Regions from separate parts of the Variovorax sp. Root434 genome, predicted to be linked through region 2. Evidence: predicted binding sites of a transcription regulator. Region 2 holds the regulator's gene; the other holds the start of a gene.
What was found. The regulator NrdR, encoded in region 2, represses ribonucleotide reductase genes. The targets are predictions, from matches to a motif close to CACNANATNTNGTG.
Positions count from the first base shown of each region.

Region 1 (9,602 bases), on a different contig from region 2:
TCGGTTTCGCGCCCGCGCTGTCGGTCACTGCGTGGCTGGTGCTCACTGTCTATGCGGTCGAAAGCCGCATGTATCCGCAACTGAAGGTACGGCGCGCGCTCGCCTGGCTGGGTGCGGCCGCCGTGCTGCTGGCCGTCCTGTTCCCGGGCACGCCGCTGCACGTCACGGCCTCGCCGTGGCTGCCATTGCACCTGGCGCTGGGCATCGCCTCGTACGGCCTGTTCGGTGCCGCGGTCGTGCACGCCTGGCTGATCACCCGCGCCGAAAAGCAGATCCGTCTCGCCACCGCCGAACCGCAGGGCGGCGTGCCGCTGCTCACGCTCGAGCGGCTCACCTTCCGTTTCGTCACCGCCGGTTTCGTGCTGCTGTCGGCCACGCTGCTGGCCGGCCTGCTGTTCAGCGAACAGTTGTACGGCGCCGCGGGCCGTGTCTGGAAGTGGGACCACAAGACCACCTTCTCGGTGCTCGCCTGGCTCACCTTCGCGATCCTGTTGACCGGCCGGGCCCGCTTCGGCTGGCGCGGGCGTACGGCGCGGCGCGTGCTGTATGCCGGCTCCGCCCTTTTGCTGCTGGCCTACGTGGGCTCCCGCTTCGTGCTCGAAGTGGTGCTGGCCCGGCCTCCCGTATGAAATACCTCCTCGTTCTCGCGGTGCTCTGGGTCGCGATCTGGCTCTGGCGCAAGAACCGGCGCGAAGAAATGCGCGACGCCATGCGCGAGCGCGCGGCCAAGGCACAGCAACGCGCCCCCACTCCGCCCGGGCCGCCGCAGGCCATGGTGCGCTGCGCTCATTGCGGGCTGCACCTGCCCGCGACCGACGCCATCTCCGGCCCCGGCGGCGCGGTCTATTGCAGCGTTGCGCACCGCGAAGCGGCCGCCGCGCGATGAGTTCCCCGCTCTGGTCGCGCGGCGAGCCGGTCACCGACTGGGACGTGCTCGACCAGCACCCGGACGAGAGCACGGCGCTGATCCGGCTCTGGCGCGGCTTCATGGGCGCGCGCTGCTTCGTCGCTCTGGTGCTGGTGCTGCTGCAGGGCGTGGCCCTTGCCATCGGGCAGACGATGCAGCCGGTGGCCATCGCCATCTCGGCCCTGTACCTCGTCGCGACCTGGCTGGGCATGCGCTACAGGCGCGTCCAGCCGCCGATCCGCGGCTTCGCCGCGCTCTGGCTGCTGACCATCGGCATCGACCTGGCCGCCTTCACCGCCTTGCAGGTGCTGCAGGGCGGCAGCGTCAACTACACCCCGCTGTTCGCACTGCCGGTGCTCATGAGCGCGGTGCTCGGCACCATGATCGTGAGTCTGGGCACCACCGCCACCGTCACGCTGCTGCTGCTGGCCGACGCGGGCTGGCACTGGCTGCAGCAGCCGGTCGATTCGTCGGCGCGCTTCGTTCAGGCGGCGCTCACCGGCACCGGCCTGTTCGTGGTGGCGCTGCTCGCGCACGAAATGGCCCGTCGTCTGGCGCGCGAGGAAGCCGTGGCGCAGCGCAGCCGCAGCAGCGCGCAGATGCAGGCGCAGGTCAACGACCTGGTGATCGAGACCCTGAGCGAAGGCGTGCTGGTGATCGACGCCGAAGGCCTGGTGCATGCGGCCAACCCGGCGGCCGACGCGATCCTCGGCCAGGGCCTGGCGAAGCTGACGCTGCCGTTCCCGCTGCATGCCCAGCCCGCCTGGCATGCGCTGGCCGCGCTGGCGCGCCAGACCTTCGCGCGCCGGGCGCCGCAGACGGAAGAAATTCCCGTCGCGCAGGCGCGCGGTGCGGCGCGCGAAGTACGCGTGCGCACGCGGCTCACGCCCACCAGCGAGCAGCGCCTCGACAGCCTGTGCGTGATGTTCCTGCAGGACCTGCGCGAGCTCGAGGCCCGCATCCGCACCGAGAAGCTGGCCGCGATGGGCCGCATGTCGGCCGCCGTGGCGCATGAAATCCGCAATCCGCTGGCCGCCATCACGCAGGCCAGCGCGTTGCTCAACGAAGACCTGACCGATCCCGCGCACCGCAAACTCACGAGCATGGTGCAGCACAACGCGCAGCGGCTCGCGCGCATCGTGGACGACGTGCTCGACGTCTCGCGCGCGCGCCAGCAGCGCGTGCTGTCGCTCGGCGAGCAGGTCGTGCTCGACCCCGCGGTGCAGGTGCTGGCCGAGGAATGGGTGCGCCAGACCCAGCGCAAGGGCGTGCTGGTGTCGCTCGACGCGCCCAGCAGCGAGGTGCGCTTCGACGCCGAGCACCTGCGCCGGCTGATCGTGAACCTGCTGGACAACGCCTCGCGCTACGCCGGCAAGAGCGAAGGCTCGATCCAGGTGCTGACCGCTCAGCAGCGCAGTGGCAGCAGCCGCCCGAGCCTGATGGTGTGGAGCGACGGCGCGCCGCTGGAGCCGGCGGTGCAGCGGCACCTGTTCGAGCCCTTTTTCTCGTCCGAGAGCCGCTCCAGCGGGCTGGGCCTGTTCCTGTGCCGCGAACTGTGCCGGCGGCACGGCGCCACCATCGGCTACGAGCGGCGCGCGCTGGTGCCGGGCGGACCCGAGGGCAACGAATTCTTCGTCAGCTTTGCCGCCAGCGAAAACCGGCTGACACAATAACGCCCGTGAGCAACTCCACCCCTTCCACCCAGCGGCCGGCGCAGATCCTCGTCATCGACGACGAACCCGACCTGCGCACGCTGTACGAACTGACGCTGCTGCGCGAGGGCTATCGCGTCGAGGCCGCCGGCAGCGTGTCGGAAGCGTGGGAGCACCTGGAGGCCGGCCGCTTCGACGCGGTGATCACCGACATGCGGCTGCCCGACGGACAGGGCATGGAAATCATCCACCGCATCCAGAAAGACCAGCGCAGCGAGCGCTGCGTGGTGATGACGGCTTATGGCTCCGCCGAGAACGCGGTGGAAGCATTGAAGGCCGGCGCCTTCGACTACCTCACGAAGCCGGTCGACCTGAAACAGTTCCGCGCCGTGGTGGCCTCCGCGGTGCAGGCGCGGCACGCGCCGCAGCCGACGGCCAAGTTGGCGCAGGCTGCGCCCGCCGTCAACAACAACGTCATCAGCGACGCCGTGGTGGCCACCTCCAGCACCGGCATCGCCGCACTCGACCGCCTCGTGGGCGATTCGGAACCCATGCGCCTCGTCAAGTCGCGCATCGCCAAGGTGGCGCGCGGCATGGCGCCGGTGCTGGTGCGCGGCGAATCGGGCACCGGCAAGGAACTGGTGGCGCGCGCGGTGCACGCCTGCAGCCAGCGCAGCGAGGGGCCGTTCGTCGCGGTGAACTGCGGCGCGATTCCCGAGAACCTGCTCGAAGCCGAGTTCTTCGGTGCCAAGAAGGGCTCGTACACCGGCTCGTCGCAGGACCGCGACGGCTACTTCCAGGCCGCGCGCGGCGGCACGCTGTTTCTCGACGAGATCGGCGACCTGCCGCTGGCCATGCAGTCGAAGCTGCTGCGCGCGATCCAGGAGCGCAGCGTGCGCTCGATCGGCTCGACGCAGGAAGATGCCGTCGACGTGCGCATCGTGAGCGCCACCCATAAAGACCTGCATGCCGAAGTGCAGGCCGGCCGTTTCCGGCAAGACCTTTTCTACCGCCTCAACGTGATCGAGATCGCGGTACCCGCATTGCGCGAGCGCCGCGAGGACCTGCCCGCGCTGTGCGCCGCGCTGTTGTCGCGCATCGCGCAGGACGGCGGGTTGCCGGTGCCGCACCTCTCGGACGAACTGCTGCGCCGCCTCGCGCAGCATCCGCTCAACGGCAACGTGCGCGAGCTCGAGAACCTGCTGCACCGCGCGGTGGCGCTGAACGACGGCGACGAACTGCACCTCGACCTGATGGGCGGCTTCACTGCCTCCGTCGAAGCCGCGGCATCCGCACCGGCGCCGCCGTCGCCCGCCGCCGATGCATCTGCTGTCGCGCTGGCTCCGCTGCCGATCGCACCGGTCGCGCCACCCAAGGCCGCACCGCCGCCGCTGCCCTCCGACCTGCAGGCCTACCTCGACCAGCAGGAGCGCGAGATCCTCGTGCGCGCGCTGCACGAGAGCGGCTTCAATCGCACCGCGGCCGCCGCACGGCTCGGCATGAGCCTGCGCCAGATCCGCTACCGCATCGCGCGGCTGGGCATCACCACGCCCAACGGCGACGATGGCGCGAGCAGCCATGCCGACGACTGAAGCACCCACGCCCGGCGCACCCAACAACGGCGACGACGGGCTCTGGCAAGCCGGCTGGTACCGCTTCGCGAAGGCGCTGCGCTCGCCCAACTTCGGACCCCGGCCGACTGACGCGCAGACCGACCTCATCGTGCTGCACTCGATCAGCCTGCCGCCCGGCGAATACGGCGGCGATGCGGTGCAGCGGCTCTTCACCAACCAGCTCGACTGGGACGCGCACCCCTACTTCCAGTCGATCCGCGGGCTCGAGGTGTCCTCGCATTTCTACGTGCGCCGCAACGGCGAACTCTGGCAGTTCGTGAGTTGCGACGACCGTGCCTGGCACGCCGGCGCATCGTCGTGGCGCGGCCGCGGCAACTGCAACGACGACTCCGTCGGCATCGAGCTCGAAGGACTCGAGGGCCAACCGTTCGACGAGCTGCAATACGAGACGCTCGCGAGCCTGTGCGCAGCGGTCGCGCAGCACTATCCGATCGCGCACATCGCCGGCCACGAGCACATCGCGCCGGGCCGCAAGCAGGACCCTGGCGCCGGCTTCGAGTGGCGTCGGCTGCGCGAACAGCTCGGCTGGAATCCACAGATGTTTCCGCCGCAGGTGACGCAGCGCTAATTTTTTCAATCGCCCGGCGTCTCGCGATGCGCCACTCGTGCAGCGCAGCAATACGAAAGTTGTGAACGCGCGATGCAGCAACCATGCGCCCTGCAGGCCCAAATCGTCTTGCAAGCCAAGCTCCATGCGGGTTGCGCGACCATAGTCCAGTGTTCACGCGGCATCGACGGCCGTGTCGATGCCTAGATAGTTACCCCTACTACCAAAAATTGCCGCAAAACACTACCTGTAGTGGCTTGTAGACCCCCGGCACCCTAGATATAGTGTCCTCCGTCCGGTCATCCACACCGGCGCGGCGCCCGGACCAGGCGTCGCCATCCAACAAGAATTGCCAACCGAGAGGAAGCGAATGCAAACAGCTCTGAACCCCCAATCGACCCCGCGTGCCGTTCCCTCGACGTCACTGCAACAGCAGCGAGACACTGCTGGCTCCCCCAGCGGCCAGAACCTCGCCCACTACCAGATCATCCGACGCAACGGCGCCGTCGTTCCCTTCGAGCCGAACAAGATCGCGATCGCGATGATGAAGGCCTTCCTGGCTGTGCACGGCACCCAGGGCGCGGCTTCCGCCAGCGTGCGCGAAACGGTCGACGTGCTCACGCAGGGTGTGATCCGCGCGCTGGTGCGTTCGCGTCCGGGCGGCGGCACCTTCCACATCGAGGACGTGCAGGACCAGGTCGAGCTCGGCCTGATGCGCGGCGGCCACCATGAAATCGCCCGCGCCTACGTGCTGTACCGCGAGCGCCGCTCGCAAGAGCGTTCGAAGCAGGGCGAACAGGACGTGCCGGCCGCTCCCGCGCTGCACGTGCTGGACAACGGCGAGCTGGTCGCGCTCGACCTGAACGAACTCAAGGGCCTGATCGAGTCCGCCTGCGAAGGCCTGGGCGACAGCATCACGGCCGCGCCGATCGTCGCCGAGACGATGCGCAACCTGTACGACGGCGTGCCGCTCGACGAGGTCTACAAGGCGTCCATCCTCGCGGCCCGCACGCTGATCGAGAAGGACCCCGACTACACCTTCGCCACCGCGCGCCTGCTGCTGCACACGATCTTCAAGGAGATCATCGGCCGCGAAGTGATGCCGGTCGAGCGCGCCACCGCCTACGCCGACTACTTCCCGCAGTTCATCAAGAAGGGCGTGGACAACGACCTGCTCGACGAGAAGCTGCTGCAGTACGACCTGCCCCGCCTGGGCGCCGCCCTGAAGGCTGAGCGCGACAACCAGTTCGACTACCTCGGCCTGCAGACGCTGTACGACCGCTACTTCCTGCACGTGCGCAAGACCCGCATCGAGCTGCCGCAGGCCTTCTTCATGCGCGTGGCCATGGGCCTGTCGCTGAACGAAATCGACCGCGAAGCGCGCGCCATCGAGTTCTATGAAGTGCTGTCGTCGTTCGACTTCATGTCGAGCACGCCCACCCTGTTCAACGCCGGCACGCTGCGCTCGCAGCTGTCGAGCTGCTACCTGACCACCGTGCCCGACGACCTGGACGGCATCTACGAGTCGATCAAGGAAAACGCGCTGTTGTCGAAGTTCGCCGGCGGCCTGGGCAACGACTGGACCCGCGTGCGCGCGCTGGGCAGCCACATCAAGGGCACGAACGGCGAATCGCAGGGCGTGGTGCCATTCCTGAAGGTGGTGAACGACACGGCCGTGGCCGTGAACCAGGGCGGCAAGCGCAAGGGCGCGGTCTGCACGTACCTGGAAACCTGGCACCTCGACATCGAGGAGTTCCTGGAACTGCGCAAGAACACCGGCGACGACCGCCGCCGTACGCACGACATGAACACGGCCAACTGGATCCCCGACCTCTTCATGCGCCGCGTGATGGAAAAGGGCACCTGGACGCTGTTCTCGCCCTCCAACGTGCCCGACCTGCACGACCTGTTCGGCGCCGACTTCGAGAAGGCCTACGTGGCCTACGAAGAGAAGGCTGCCCGCGGCGACATCAAGCCCGCTCGCACCATCCAGGCGACCGACCTGTGGCGCAAGATGCTCACGATGCTGTTCGAGACCGGCCACCCCTGGATCACGTTCAAGGACGCCTGCAACGTGCGCTCACCGCAGCAGCACGCCGGCGTGGTGCACTCGTCGAACCTCTGCACCGAGATCACGCTGAACACCAGCGACACCGAAACCGCCGTCTGCAACCTGGGTTCGGTGAACCTGCTGCAGCACCTGAAGGACGGCAAGGTCGACCAGGAAAAGCTCAAGCGCACCATCTCGACCGCGATGCGCATGCTCGACAACGTGATCGACATCAACTACTACGCCGTGAAGAAGGCGCGCGACTCCAACCTGCGCCACCGTCCGGTCGGCCTGGGCCTGATGGGCTTCCAGGACGCGCTGTACGAACTGCGCATTCCCTACGCCTCGCAGGAAGCCGTGCAGTTCGCCGACGAGTCGATGGAAGCCATCTGCTACCACGCCTACTGGGCCTCGACCGAGCTGGCCCGCGAACGCGGCAAGTACTCGAGCTACAAGGGCTCGCTGTGGGACAAGGGCATCCTGCCGATCGACTCGCTCGACCTGCTCGAGAAGGCCCGCGGCGGCTACGTCGAGGTCGACCGCTCAGCCACCCTCGACTGGGACACGCTGCGCCAGAAGATCAAGGCCGACGGCATGCGCAATTCGAACTGCGTGGCCATCGCCCCGACCGCGACCATCTCGAACATCATCGGCGTGGACGCTTCGATCGAGCCCTGCTTCGGCAACCTGTCGGTCAAGTCGAACCTGTCGGGCGAGTTCACCGTGATCAACCACTACCTGGTGCGCGACCTGAAGCGCCTGGGCCTGTGGGACGACGTGATGGTCATGGACCTGAAGCACTTCGACGGTTCGCTGCGCCCCATCGACCGCGTGCCGCAGGACGTGAAGGCGCTCTACGCCACCGCGTTCGAAGTCGAAACCACGTGGCTGGTGGAAGCTGCCGCGCGCCGCCAGAAGTGGATCGACCAGGCGCAGTCGCTGAACATCTACATGGCCGGCGCATCGGGCAAGAAGCTCGACGACACCTACAAGCTCGCATGGCTGCGCGGCCTGAAGACCACGTACTACCTGCGCACGCAGAGCGCGACGCACGCCGAAAAATCGACGGTGCAATCGGGCCGTCTCAATGCGGTGTCGTCGGGCAACGACGCACCCTCGGGCATGAGCGCACTCGAAGCCGCCGCTGCCGCAGCAAAGGCACAGATGAGCGCGATGCCCGCCACCGACATCGCGTTCTGCGGTGTCGACGATCCGACCTGCGAAGCGTGCCAGTGACGCTGCGCTGAATCAGCGAGGCGCGTGCGAAGAAAAAAATCGCGCGGCGTTCGATCAATCGAGGCATTGACCGACACCGCGCGACGCATGCGAGCAACATAACGACCACATAAATGGAGCACGGTGTGAACGAGCACTTTGCAACTCTCACGCGTTGCTCCGATAATTGAGCATTGGATTTTTCTATGTTGACCTGGGACGAAGAAGTCAAGCCCTCCTTACCAAAGGATATGCAGCAAGGATTGCAGCACCACAACGCATCGACCAGCGGTTCGCCCGCAGGCCGTGTGGTGGATGCTCCGACTTCGTCGCTCGCGCAAACTGCACAGCTTGCGCAGCAACACACGATGCGTGCCGCGGCACCCGTCGCCCAGCGCGTCAAGGCTTCCGACAAGCGCATCATCAACGGCCAGACCGACGTCAACCAGCTGGTGCCGTTCAAGTACAAGTGGGCCTGGGAAAAGTACCTCGCCACCTGCGCCAACCACTGGATGCCGCAGGAAGTGAACATGACGCGCGACATCGCGCTCTGGAAAGACCCGAACGGCCTGACCGAAGACGAGCGCCGCATCGTCAAGCGCAACCTCGGCTTCTTCGTGACCGCCGACTCGCTGGCCGCCAACAACATCGTGCTGGGCACCTACCGCCACATCACGGCCCCCGAATGCCGCCAGTTCCTGCTGCGCCAGGCCTTCGAGGAAGCGATCCACACGCACGCGTACCAGTACATCGTCGAGTCGCTCGGCCTGGACGAGAGCGAGATCTTCAACGCCTACAACGAAGTGCCGTCGATCCGCGAGAAGGACCAGTTCCTGATCCCGTTCATCGAAGCCATCAGCGACCCGCTCTTCAAGACCGGCACGCACGAGACCGACCAGACGCTGCTCAAGTCGCTCATCGTGTTCGCCTGCCTGATGGAAGGCCTGTTCTTCTACGTCGGCTTCACGCAGATCCTTGCGCTGGGCCGCCAGAACAAGATGACCGGCGCCGCCGAGCAGTACCAGTACATCCTGCGCGACGAGTCGATGCACTGCAACTTCGGCATCGACCTGATCAACCAGCTCAAGCTCGAGAACCCCGGCCTGTGGACGGCAGAGTTCAAGGCCGAGATCAAGGCGCTCTTCATGCGCGCCGTCGAGCTCGAATACAAATACGCCGAAGACACCATGCCTCGCGGCGTGCTCGGCATGAATGCCTCCATGTTCAAGGGCTACCTGCGGTACATCGCCAATCGGCGTGCGCAGCAGATCGGCCTCGAAACGCTCTTCCCGAACGAAGAAAATCCCTTCCCCTGGATGAGCGAAATGATTGACCTGAAGAAAGAGCGCAACTTTTTCGAAACCCGCGTGATCGAGTACCAGTCGGGTGGCGCGCTCTCCTGGGATTGAATCTTTCCGACAATAATTAATGAATTCAAGAATTGCCCTTGCCACCGATCGCGCCGAAGAGCGCGGCATGGACGAGGGCTCAGGTGTTCATGGTGCTGGGCTCAGATTCCAACGCCATGAATCGCTTCACGCCACCCAACGTGCGTGGAGTGCTTCAATAGGTTGATTTTTTCAACTTGATCAAGGAG
Region 1 is NZ_LMEK01000025.1:446,773-456,374, forward strand. It holds gene ASD05_RS22845 (inner membrane protein YpjD) at 1-629, shown strand, start outside; gene ASD05_RS22850 (PP0621 family protein) at 626-886, shown strand; gene ASD05_RS22855 (two-component system sensor histidine kinase NtrB) at 883-2,580, shown strand; gene ASD05_RS22860 (sigma-54-dependent transcriptional regulator) at 2,586-4,151, shown strand; gene ampD (1,6-anhydro-N-acetylmuramyl-L-alanine amidase AmpD) at 4,138-4,761, shown strand; gene ASD05_RS22870 (ribonucleoside-diphosphate reductase subunit alpha) at 5,111-8,026, shown strand; gene ASD05_RS22875 (ribonucleotide-diphosphate reductase subunit beta) at 8,212-9,414, shown strand.
Region 1: a site for NrdR is predicted at 5,014-5,027, ahead of ASD05_RS22870 (ribonucleoside-diphosphate reductase subunit alpha). Genes of this name have one in related genera too.

Region 2 (9,602 bases):
TTTGCCACCGCAACCCAGACCTACGTGGCCTGTTCGACGCTCCCGGCGTCGCGCTGCCGCAAGGCCGACGATGGCCGTGTCTTCCCCGACAGGGAAACCGGCTGGGTGACTGCCTACATGGCCGACGGCGCCAACAGTTGCGAGCAAGGCATCTGCTATTTCTCCGCGGCCGATTCGGTGGCGGCTGCGTCCGGCAGCGAGGCCTACCGGTTCTGGACCCGTACCGCGTATGTGAACAAGCATGCGTCGTACGGGCAATTCACGGGGGCGCCCGCTGCGGGCAATCCGGCGCTGGCCAGCGCCAGGTACTGGATCGAAGTCATCGACCGCAAGAACAGCAAATACCCGCTGTACCGAATCACCGCCGTCTCCACGGGGGCGCGCAGCGCGAGCGCCGCAGGCGGGACGCGGGTCGAATTGCAGGTGTCCTTCGATCCGGACCCGGTCACCAAGGTGAATTGAGCATTGCGAGAGGGAGGCATATGAACATCGACAGGTTTTCGAGGAACGCCCTGGTGTGCGGCTTGGTACTGGCGCAGGCCGTTGGCCACGCCGGGCAGTATGTGTTGGCACAGGCGCCGCGCAGCACCACAGTCGATGAGCCGGCGCCGAACGTGATCGTGTCGGTCGACAACTCGGGGAGCATGGCCTGGTCCTCGCGGGCGTCGGACGGGCAAGCTGCGCCGCCTCCCGGAACGCCCAACCGGATGGAAGCGCTGAAGACCGCGCTCCGCGCCAATTTCTCGGTGGCCAACATTCCCGATGACCGTATTCGTCTCTCCTGGCAGGCGATGAACGGCAACAAGGACAACAGCTGCGTCGGGTTCTTCGGCGATACCTCGCCAGGCACCTACCAGGCCGGCGGCTGCCGGATCAACGGCCTCGCCAACGCGAATCTGATGAATTCGCTGGGCGGCACGCACCGCGCCGCGTTCATGAACTGGGTCGACGCCCTGGCCGCGGGCGGCGGCACACCGCTGCACGCCATGATGACCCGCGCCGGCGAGTACATGAAGACCACCGGGCGCTACAGCCCTTACTCGGACGACCCGGGCGTGGAGGGAGCCACACAGTCGAGCTGCCGCAAGTCCTTTCACATCTTCATGACCGACGGCGACTACAACTTCTTCGGATTCAACCCGGATCCGGCGGCGCTCGGCATGCCGGCCATCGGCAACGCCGACGGGACGAACCGCGTCCTGCCCGATTCCATGGACTACCTGCCGCGCGCGCCCTACAAGGACAATGCCGGCGCCATCAGCGACAGCGCCAACTGGGCGAGGGATGCCACGGGCAACTGGAGGCCGATCGCGGAATACCGTCCGACCCTGGCCGACATGGCCTTTCACTACTGGGCCAGCGACCTGCAGCCGGGCGTGCCGAACAATCTCAGGAAGATCGTTGCGGAAGCCGGCAACGTCACGATAGGCACGGCGACCGTCCCCGAGTACTGGAATCCCAAGAACGATCCGGCCACCTGGCAGCATCTGACGACCTACACCGTCGGTTTTGGCGCCGCTTCGTCGTGGACGGGCGCACCGGCCATTTCAGCCGAGACCGCGCAGCCGACGTACAGCGGGGACTATGCGCGCCTGGTCGATGGCTCGGCCACCTGGATGAACCCGCTGGCGAGCACGGCGACGGAAACCGAGACCAGCTCGTCGAATGGAACCAGAATATTCCCGCCCTGGCGTTCCGGCAGCGGCTCCTATGGCTATTACCACGAGAAGGCTGCCAACGCCGCCGCCGTGCGCATGGACCTCTGGCATGCCGCGCTCAACAGCCGTGGCACCTTCACGCCGGCCTCCAATTCGCAGGCGCTCAGCGATGCTTTCAGGTCCATCCTCGGGCAGATCCTGCTCAACACCAGCATCCCGCTGACTTCGATTTCGGCGAGTGCCTCCAGGGTGTCGACCGGCACGGCGGTCTATCGAGCCGGCTACGACTCGGCCGACTGGTCGGGCGCGCTCACCGCCACCAGGTTCGGTGCCAACGGCAGGCTGGCCGCTACGTCCGACTGGTCGGCGCGCGGGCTGCTCGATGCCCGCATGGCCGCAGGGGGCGCGCACGACGGCGATCGCAAGGTGCTGAGCTTCTCGGGCACTGCCGCGGCAACGGCCACCAGTGCCGCAACCACGGGCTCCGGCGTGCCGTTTCGCTGGGCCAGCCTCAGCGACGTGCAGAAGGCCGCGCTCAAGGGAACCGCCAGCACAGACACCGCGAGCATCGCGCTCGGCCGTGCCGTGCTCGATTTCCTGCGCGGCGATCGCAGCAACGAGGGCGCCGGCCTTCAATTGCGCAAGCGCGGCCATGTGCTCGGTGACATCGTGGGTTCCAGTGTCTGGTATGCGGGGCAACCCAGGAGCGGTTTCACCAACGATGCATATGCCACGTTCGCCGCCACCGCTCGCACGCCCATGGTCTACGTGGGCGCCAACGACGGCATGCTGTATGCCTTCAATGCGGCCACCGGCAGGGAAGAGTTCGCCTATGTGCCCGAAGGCCTCTACGGCACGGCGGCCGCACCCGGTCTCAAGCGGCTCAGCGAAACCGCCTACTCGCACAGGTACTACGTCGACGGCAGCACCTTCGTGGCCGACATCTACATGGGGGCGGCTGCCACGGCCACAGCCACGGACGCCGAGAAGGCGGCCGGGTGGAAATCCTTCCTGGTGGGCACGCTGGGAGCCGGCGGCAAGGGCTACTTCGTGCTCGACGTCACCAAGCCCGAGAACATCGACGAGTCCAGGGCTGCCAGCGTGGCGGTGATCGATACGACCGCGCTTTCCGATAGCGACCTGGGCCATCAGTTCCAGCAACCCGCGCTCGATTCCTTCTCCAGGCGTGCGCTGCAGGTGGCGCTGCTGAACAACGGCCGCAAGGCCGTGATCCTCGGCAATGGCTACAACAGCACGAGCGAGAAAGCGGTGCTGTGGATCCAGTATCTCGACGGCGACAAGTCGGTCCTCAAGATCCCCGCGCCTGCCACACAGGGCAGCGGCACCGGCAACGGGCTTTCCGCCCCGCGCGTGGTGGACCGCAACGGCGACGGCAAGGTCGACTTTGCGTACGCCGGCGACCTGCTCGGCAACCTGTGGCGGTTCGACCTGAGCGATGCCGACAGCCGCAAATGGAAGGCCACCATGGGCTCGGGCGCGACCGCGTCGAGCCTCGACGACGTGCCGCTGTTCACGGCCGGCGCCACGCAGCCGATCACGGCGGCGCCGGTGGTCGTCGGCCATCCGCGGGGCGGCTACATGGTGGTGTTCGGCACGGGTCGCCTGTTTGCCGCCGGCGATGAAAGCACTGTCGCCAGCCAGTATCTGTACGGCGTCCGGGACCGGGCCAACGGCAGCACGGGCACCGCGGCATTGACCGACCTTGTGGCGCAGGCCATTGGCACCGACGCCGTCAGGGAAGGTGATGCCGAGTTCCGCACCGTTTCGGGCAACAGTGTGAGCTACAGCGGTTCCAGCGCCAGGCGCGGCTGGTACCTCCGACTGCCGGCCGCCAGGGAGCGCATCGTCTATCCGGGCGACGCGCTGAGCAACAGCGCCGGCTTGTTCTCGACCACCATTCCCGGCACCGGCAGCAATCCGCTCGATTGCACCGCGGGCACCGGCGACGACGGCTGGTCGATGGTGATCGACTTCTTCAGCGGCTCGGCCCCTGACGGCATCGCCTACAACGGGTCCGGCACGGCTGGCGGCTACCTCGGCTTTCGCAATCGTTCCGGCAGGGACGACATCGCCTTCGAGCCGCAGGACCGGGAAAAAGGCAAGGACGTCATCTGCAATGCGGCCGGCGAATGCAATGCGCCGAAGCGGCCGGATATCGTCCGGCGCTTCGGCTGGCGCAACCTGATGTCGTCGAACTAGGCCATGGACAAGCATCCCAAGGCGCAGGCCAAGGAGCGGTTCCGCTCGCGCGGCTTCACGCTGATCGAGCTCATGATCGTGACGGCGGTGATCGCCATCCTCGCGGCAATCGCCTACCCGAGCTATACGCGCTATGTGCTGCGGGCCAAGCGGGCCGATGCCAAGCAGCAGTTGCTGCAGGCGGCGCAATGGACAGAGCGGTACCTGACCGTCAATGGCAGGTATCCCCCGGCGACCGTCGCGCTGCCGGCAGGGCTGCGGCAGGCGCCGTCGTCCGGTACGGCGAACTACGCCATCGGCTATGCCGCGAGAACAGCGACCACCTACACGCTGCAGGCCGTGCCGGAGGGCGCATCGCGCAACGACGAGTGCGGAACACTGACGGTGAACCAGCAGGGTGTCAGGCTGGCTGCGGGCCAGGCCGACGCTTCGGATGCGCTGGTGCAGCTTTGCTGGAATCGTTGAGAGGCCGGCGCCCGGCCCTCAGATGTCGCGCAGTAACTGCCTGAACTCGTCCACGTCCTCGAAGCTCCGGTACACCGAGGCGAAGCGCACGTAGGCGACCTTGTCGAGCTTCTTGAGTTCGCGCATCACGAGTTCGCCAACCTTGGTCGAGTCGATTTCGCGCAGGCCGCTGGCCAGCAGCTTCTGCTCGATGCGCAGCAGGGCGTTGTCGATCTGCTCGATGCTCACCGGACGCTTGCGCAGCGCCAGCATCATCGAGGCGCGCACCTTGGTCGAGTCGAAGTCGGCGCGGCTGCCGTCCTTCTTGACCACCACGGGGAAGTTGACGTCAGGCCGCTCGTAGGTGGTGAAGCGCTTGTCGCAGGCGCTGCATTGGCGGCGCCTGCGCACGAAGTCGGCGTCTTCCGAAACGCGGGTCTCGACGACCTGCGTTTCAAGATGACCGCAAAAAGGGCATTTCATGCGGTCAGGTCTTCCAGGTGATCAGCGGTAGACCGGGAAGCGGCTCGTCAGCGCGTGCACCTTGGCGCGCACCGCGTCGATGTTCGCCGCATCGCGCGGGTTCTCGAGCACGTCGGCCACCAGGTTCGCGGTGATGCGAGCCTCTTCGTCCTTGAAGCCACGCGTGGTCATCGCCGGGGTGCCGATGCGCACGCCGCTGGTGACCATCGGCTTTTCCGGGTCGTTGGGGATCGCGTTCTTGTTGATCGTCATGTGGGCGGCGCCCAGGACGGCTTCGGCTTCCTTGCCCGTGATGCCCTTGGCGCGCAGGTCGACCAGCATGACGTGGCTTTCGGTGCGACCACTCACGATGCGCAGGCCGCGCTCGGTGAGGGTGTCGGCCACGATCTGGGCGTTCTTGACCACCTGTTGCTGGTAGGCCTTGAACTCGGGCGCCATGGCTTCCTTGAACGCGACGGCCTTGGCGGCGATCACGTGCATCAGCGGGCCGCCTTGCAGGCCCGGGAAGATCGCACTGTTGATAGCTTTTTCGTGCTGCGACTTCATCAGGATGATGCCGCCGCGCGGGCCGCGCAGGCTCTTGTGGGTGGTCGAGGTGACGACGTCGGCGTGCGGCACCGGGTTGGGGTACACGCCCGCGGCCACGAGGCCGGCGTAGTGGGCGATGTCGACCATGAAGATCGCGCCCACGTCCTTGGCCACCTTGGCGAAGCGCTCGAAATCGATGCGCAGCGAATAGGCCGAGGCGCCCGCGATGATCAGCTTGGGCATGTGCTCGTGCGCCTTGCGTTCCATCGCGTCGTAGTCGATGGCTTCGTTGGCGTCCAGGCCGTAGCTCACCACGTTGAACCACTTGCCGCTCATGTTCAGCGGCATGCCGTGCGTCAGGTGGCCGCCTTCGGCCAGGCTCATGCCCATGATGGTGTCGCCGGGCTTCAGGAAGGCCAGCATCACTGCTTCGTTGGCCGAGGCGCCGCAATGCGGCTGCACGTTGGCGGCGTCGGCGCCGAAGATCTGCTTGATGCGGTCGATGGCCAGCTGCTCGGCCACGTCGACATGCTCGCAGCCGCCGTAGTAGCGCTTGCCCGGGTAGCCTTCGGCGTACTTGTTGGTGAGCTGCGAGCCCTGGGCGGCCATGACGGCCGGCGAGGCGTAGTTCTCGCTGGCGATCAGCTCGATGTGGTGTTCCTGGCGCGCGTTTTCGGCTTGGATCGCGGCCCAGATTTCGGGATCGGTCTGTTCGACCAGGATATTGCGTTGGTACATGGCAGTCCTTTGAAGACGAGGTCCTTGTTCTTCAACCAAAACAAGGGCTGCCCAGGCGAACGGCTGAACGCCTGTGGTGCCAGGCGGTACGCTTCCCAGTGGTGTTCCACGTCAGCGCGTGGCACCTTGTTCGGATGCTGCGCCTATCGCCAGTCGCGTACCGGCCGAGTGTAGCTCACACCCGGCCCGCGAAGCTCAGGAAACAGAGGAGAGCAGGGCGACCTTGGCCGGTTCGGTGCTGCGTTCCTCGGGCTTGGGGGGCACTGCCACGGGGATCGGCTGCGCGCGCACGCTCGGCGGCGTGACGGTCGACGGCGCGCGGCCGTTGGCCACCTGCCGCAGGCGCTCGTGCTCGGCCATCACCTTGCTGGCGTAGCCGCCGTCGTCCTCGAGATTGGCCGCGCCCACGTAGTAGCGCAGGCCGCCTTCGAGCGAACCGGCGCGGGTGATGCATTCCTGCAGCACCTTCACGCCGACACGCATGTTGGTCACCGGATCGAAGGCGGTGAGCGTGCCGCCCGCGCTTTCGTACTTGTCGCCGTGCACGCGGGTCATGACCTGCATCAGGCCTTGCGCGCCGACCTGGCTCTGGGCGAACGGATTGAAGCTGGACTCGACGGCCATGATCGCGAGGATCAGGGTCGGATCGATCTTGGTGCGCTTGCCGATGCCGTAGGCCTCGGCCACGAGCACGCTCAACGGCTCGGCGGCCACGCGGTACTTCTTGCTCAGCCAGTAAGCCACGGCGGCCTGCTGCTTGGGCAGGTCGGCGGGGCTCGCGGCCGTGGTGCGCTCGATGGCGGTCGGCTCCAGGTCGGTGGCTTCAGGCGCGGGCTTGCGCGACTGCAGCCAGCCCATCAGTTGCTCCTCGCCGGTCTGGCGCAGGTCGGGCCGCGCCACGAGGGCGAGGGCCGCGAACACGATGGCCAGTCCGACCAGCGCAAACCCGTTGTGGGTGATTTCAAAAAAGCCGTCTGTCACGTCGGACACGAAGGTCCGTAGCCCGCGGGCTGTGGCATGGAACGCCTTGTTCATCGCTCTTCCTTTCTGTGCGGCACCTGCTCGCAGCGCCTGGAAAGGCGATGGATGAAAGGCAACAGCGCTTGGATTGGTACGAATCAGGCTCCGCGCATGGAGTGAAGGGGGTTGAGGGCGCGGCGACCTGATCAAGCCGGGGGAATTCGGCAGCGGATTCAGGGAGGCTCTGCTGCATCGGGCAGTCGGAGCAGGGCGGATTCTAGCGTGGCTAAATACCCGGTCAAGCATAAGAAATTGTTTCCTTATGCTAATAAATGGTTAAAAAAGCGACTGGCAAGAGGTGTTTAGGTTTACGGGAAACCCCTTGGCAAAATGCGTTTGCAATCCGAGGGTGCGACGCCTAATCTGGACGGGCCTGAGATTTCAGGTGTTTTCCGAGGTCCGGCAGCCCGAGGTGCAAGTCAAGGGCTCAGCGGCCGAGGATCCATGGTGGCAATCTCTTGCTGCCAGCACGGCAGGAACCATTGACTTCCGGTCGCGCGAATCGATGGCATGGGTTTTGGGCCCGCCATCAAGCCCGGCAACAAGGCAATTCCGTCGCGTTGCCGGGCTTTCTTGCTTCTGGATGGGCCATCCGTTTGCGGCACACTCCCTTGATGGACTTTGCTTCGATCAAACAAAACAAATGGGTGCGGCGTGGGGTCGTCGCGGTGCTGGGTCTGCTGGCCTTCTGGGCCGTCGCCTGGCTGGCAGTGCCGCCGATTGCCAAAAGCCAGCTCCAGAAGATCGCGAGCGAGAAGCTCGGGCGCCAGGTAACAGTAGGAAAGATCGATTTCAAACCCTGGACGCTCGAACTCACGCTGAGCGATCTGCGCATCGCCACCGCCGACGGCAGCAAGCCGCAGGTGGCCATCAACCGCATCTACGCCGATGCCGAATTGCAGTCGCTCCTGCGCCTTGCGCCGGTGATCGATGCAGTCACGATCGACGGCCCCGCCGTCCTGCTCACGCACCTGACCGACGGCAAATACGACATCGACGACATCCTGGCCAAGCTCTCGGCCGGCCCGCCGCCCGATCCGAACGCCAAGCCCGCGCGCTTTGCCATCTACAACATCGCGATCAATGGCGGCTCGGTCGATTTCGACGACCAGACAGTCAAGCGCAAGCACGAACTGCGCGATTTCGTGCTCAAGGTGCCGTTCCTGAGCAACCTCGATTCCAAGCGCGACATCAACACCGAGCCCAAGCTGGCCTTCGCGCTCAACGGCAGCAAGTTCGACTCTGCCGCCTTCACCACGCCCTTCGCCAACAACCGCAAGACCGACGCCCACGTGCAGTTCAAGGGGCTCGACCTGGTGCCGTACCTTGGCTACATCCCCGGCGGCCTGCCGGTGCGCCTGCAGGCGGGCAGCCTCGACGCCGACCTGAAGATCGGCTTCGAACAAGCGGAGACCACCGGCCTGAGGATCACCGGCACGGTCGAGGCGCACACCGCCAAGGTGGCCGATGCGCGCGGCCGCGACCTGCTGGCCTTCGATTCGCTCAAGCTGGCGCTGGCCGACGTGCGCCCGCTGGAATCGGTGTTCCACCTGAGCGAAGTCGCGCTGGTCAAACCGCAGCTGGCGGTGGCGCGCGATGCGGCCGGCAAGCTCAATCTGCTGGCCACCGATCCATCCACTGGCGCGGCCGAGAAGGCGGCGCCGCTGCCGGCTGCTGCGGCGAGCGCTCCGGCCGGCAAGGCGGTGCCAAAACCGGCCTTGAAAGTGCAGGTCGACAAGCTGGCGCTGGATGGCGGGCGCATCGGCTGGCGCGATGAAACGACCAATCCGGCCGCGGCCGTCGACCTGATCGACCTGGGCATCGGCGTCACGGGCGTCACCTGGCCGATGGAAAAGCCGGCCGCATTCAACGGCAGCACGGCCATCGCCGGCGCCTCGCTCAAGTTCAAGGGCACCGCCACCGACAAGGTGGCCGACGTGCAGACCGAGGTCGACGCGCTGCCGCTGTCGCTGGCCGCACCTTATCTGGCACAAAGCCTGGAGCCCACGCTGGACGGCAAGCTCAGCGGACAGATCGACGTCGCCTGGGCTCAGCCCGACCTGAAGTTCAAGGCGCGCCGCCTGTCCGCCGAAGGGCTCGCGCTGACCCAGGCCAAGACCGCGCTGGCGAGCGTCGGCCGCTTCGAGCTGGTCGATGCCGAGGCCGACATGACGAAGCACACATTGAACGTGGCCTCGTTCACCGCGACCAACCCCAAGGTGCGCGTCGAGCGCGACAGCGAGAAGCGCTGGATGTTCGAGCGCTGGCTCAAGACGCCGGCCGGCGGTGGCGACAAGGAGGCCGAAGCCAAGGTCGCCGCGCCCAAGCCCGCGGGCGCCGAGACGCCGAAGCCCGGCGCCAACACCAAGCCCTGGGCGCTGACCATCGGCACGCTGGCGATCGACAACGGTGCGCTTTCCTATGCGGACAAGGCCGGCGCCACCCCAGTCGCAGTGGAAGTCACCGCCTTCAAGCTCCAGGCCCAGAAGATCGCGCCCGAAACCAGCACGG
Region 2 is NZ_LMEK01000012.1:334,509-344,110, forward strand. It holds gene ASD05_RS12105 (PilX N-terminal domain-containing pilus assembly protein) at 1-462, shown strand, start outside; gene ASD05_RS12110 (pilus assembly protein) at 483-3,878, shown strand; gene ASD05_RS12115 (type IV pilin protein) at 3,882-4,343, shown strand; gene nrdR (transcriptional regulator NrdR) at 4,362-4,805, opposite strand; gene glyA (serine hydroxymethyltransferase) at 4,827-6,071, opposite strand; ZMP/ZTP riboswitch at 6,114-6,238, opposite strand; gene ASD05_RS12130 (lytic transglycosylase domain-containing protein) at 6,267-7,106, opposite strand; gene ASD05_RS12135 (DUF748 domain-containing protein) at 7,706-9,602, shown strand, end outside.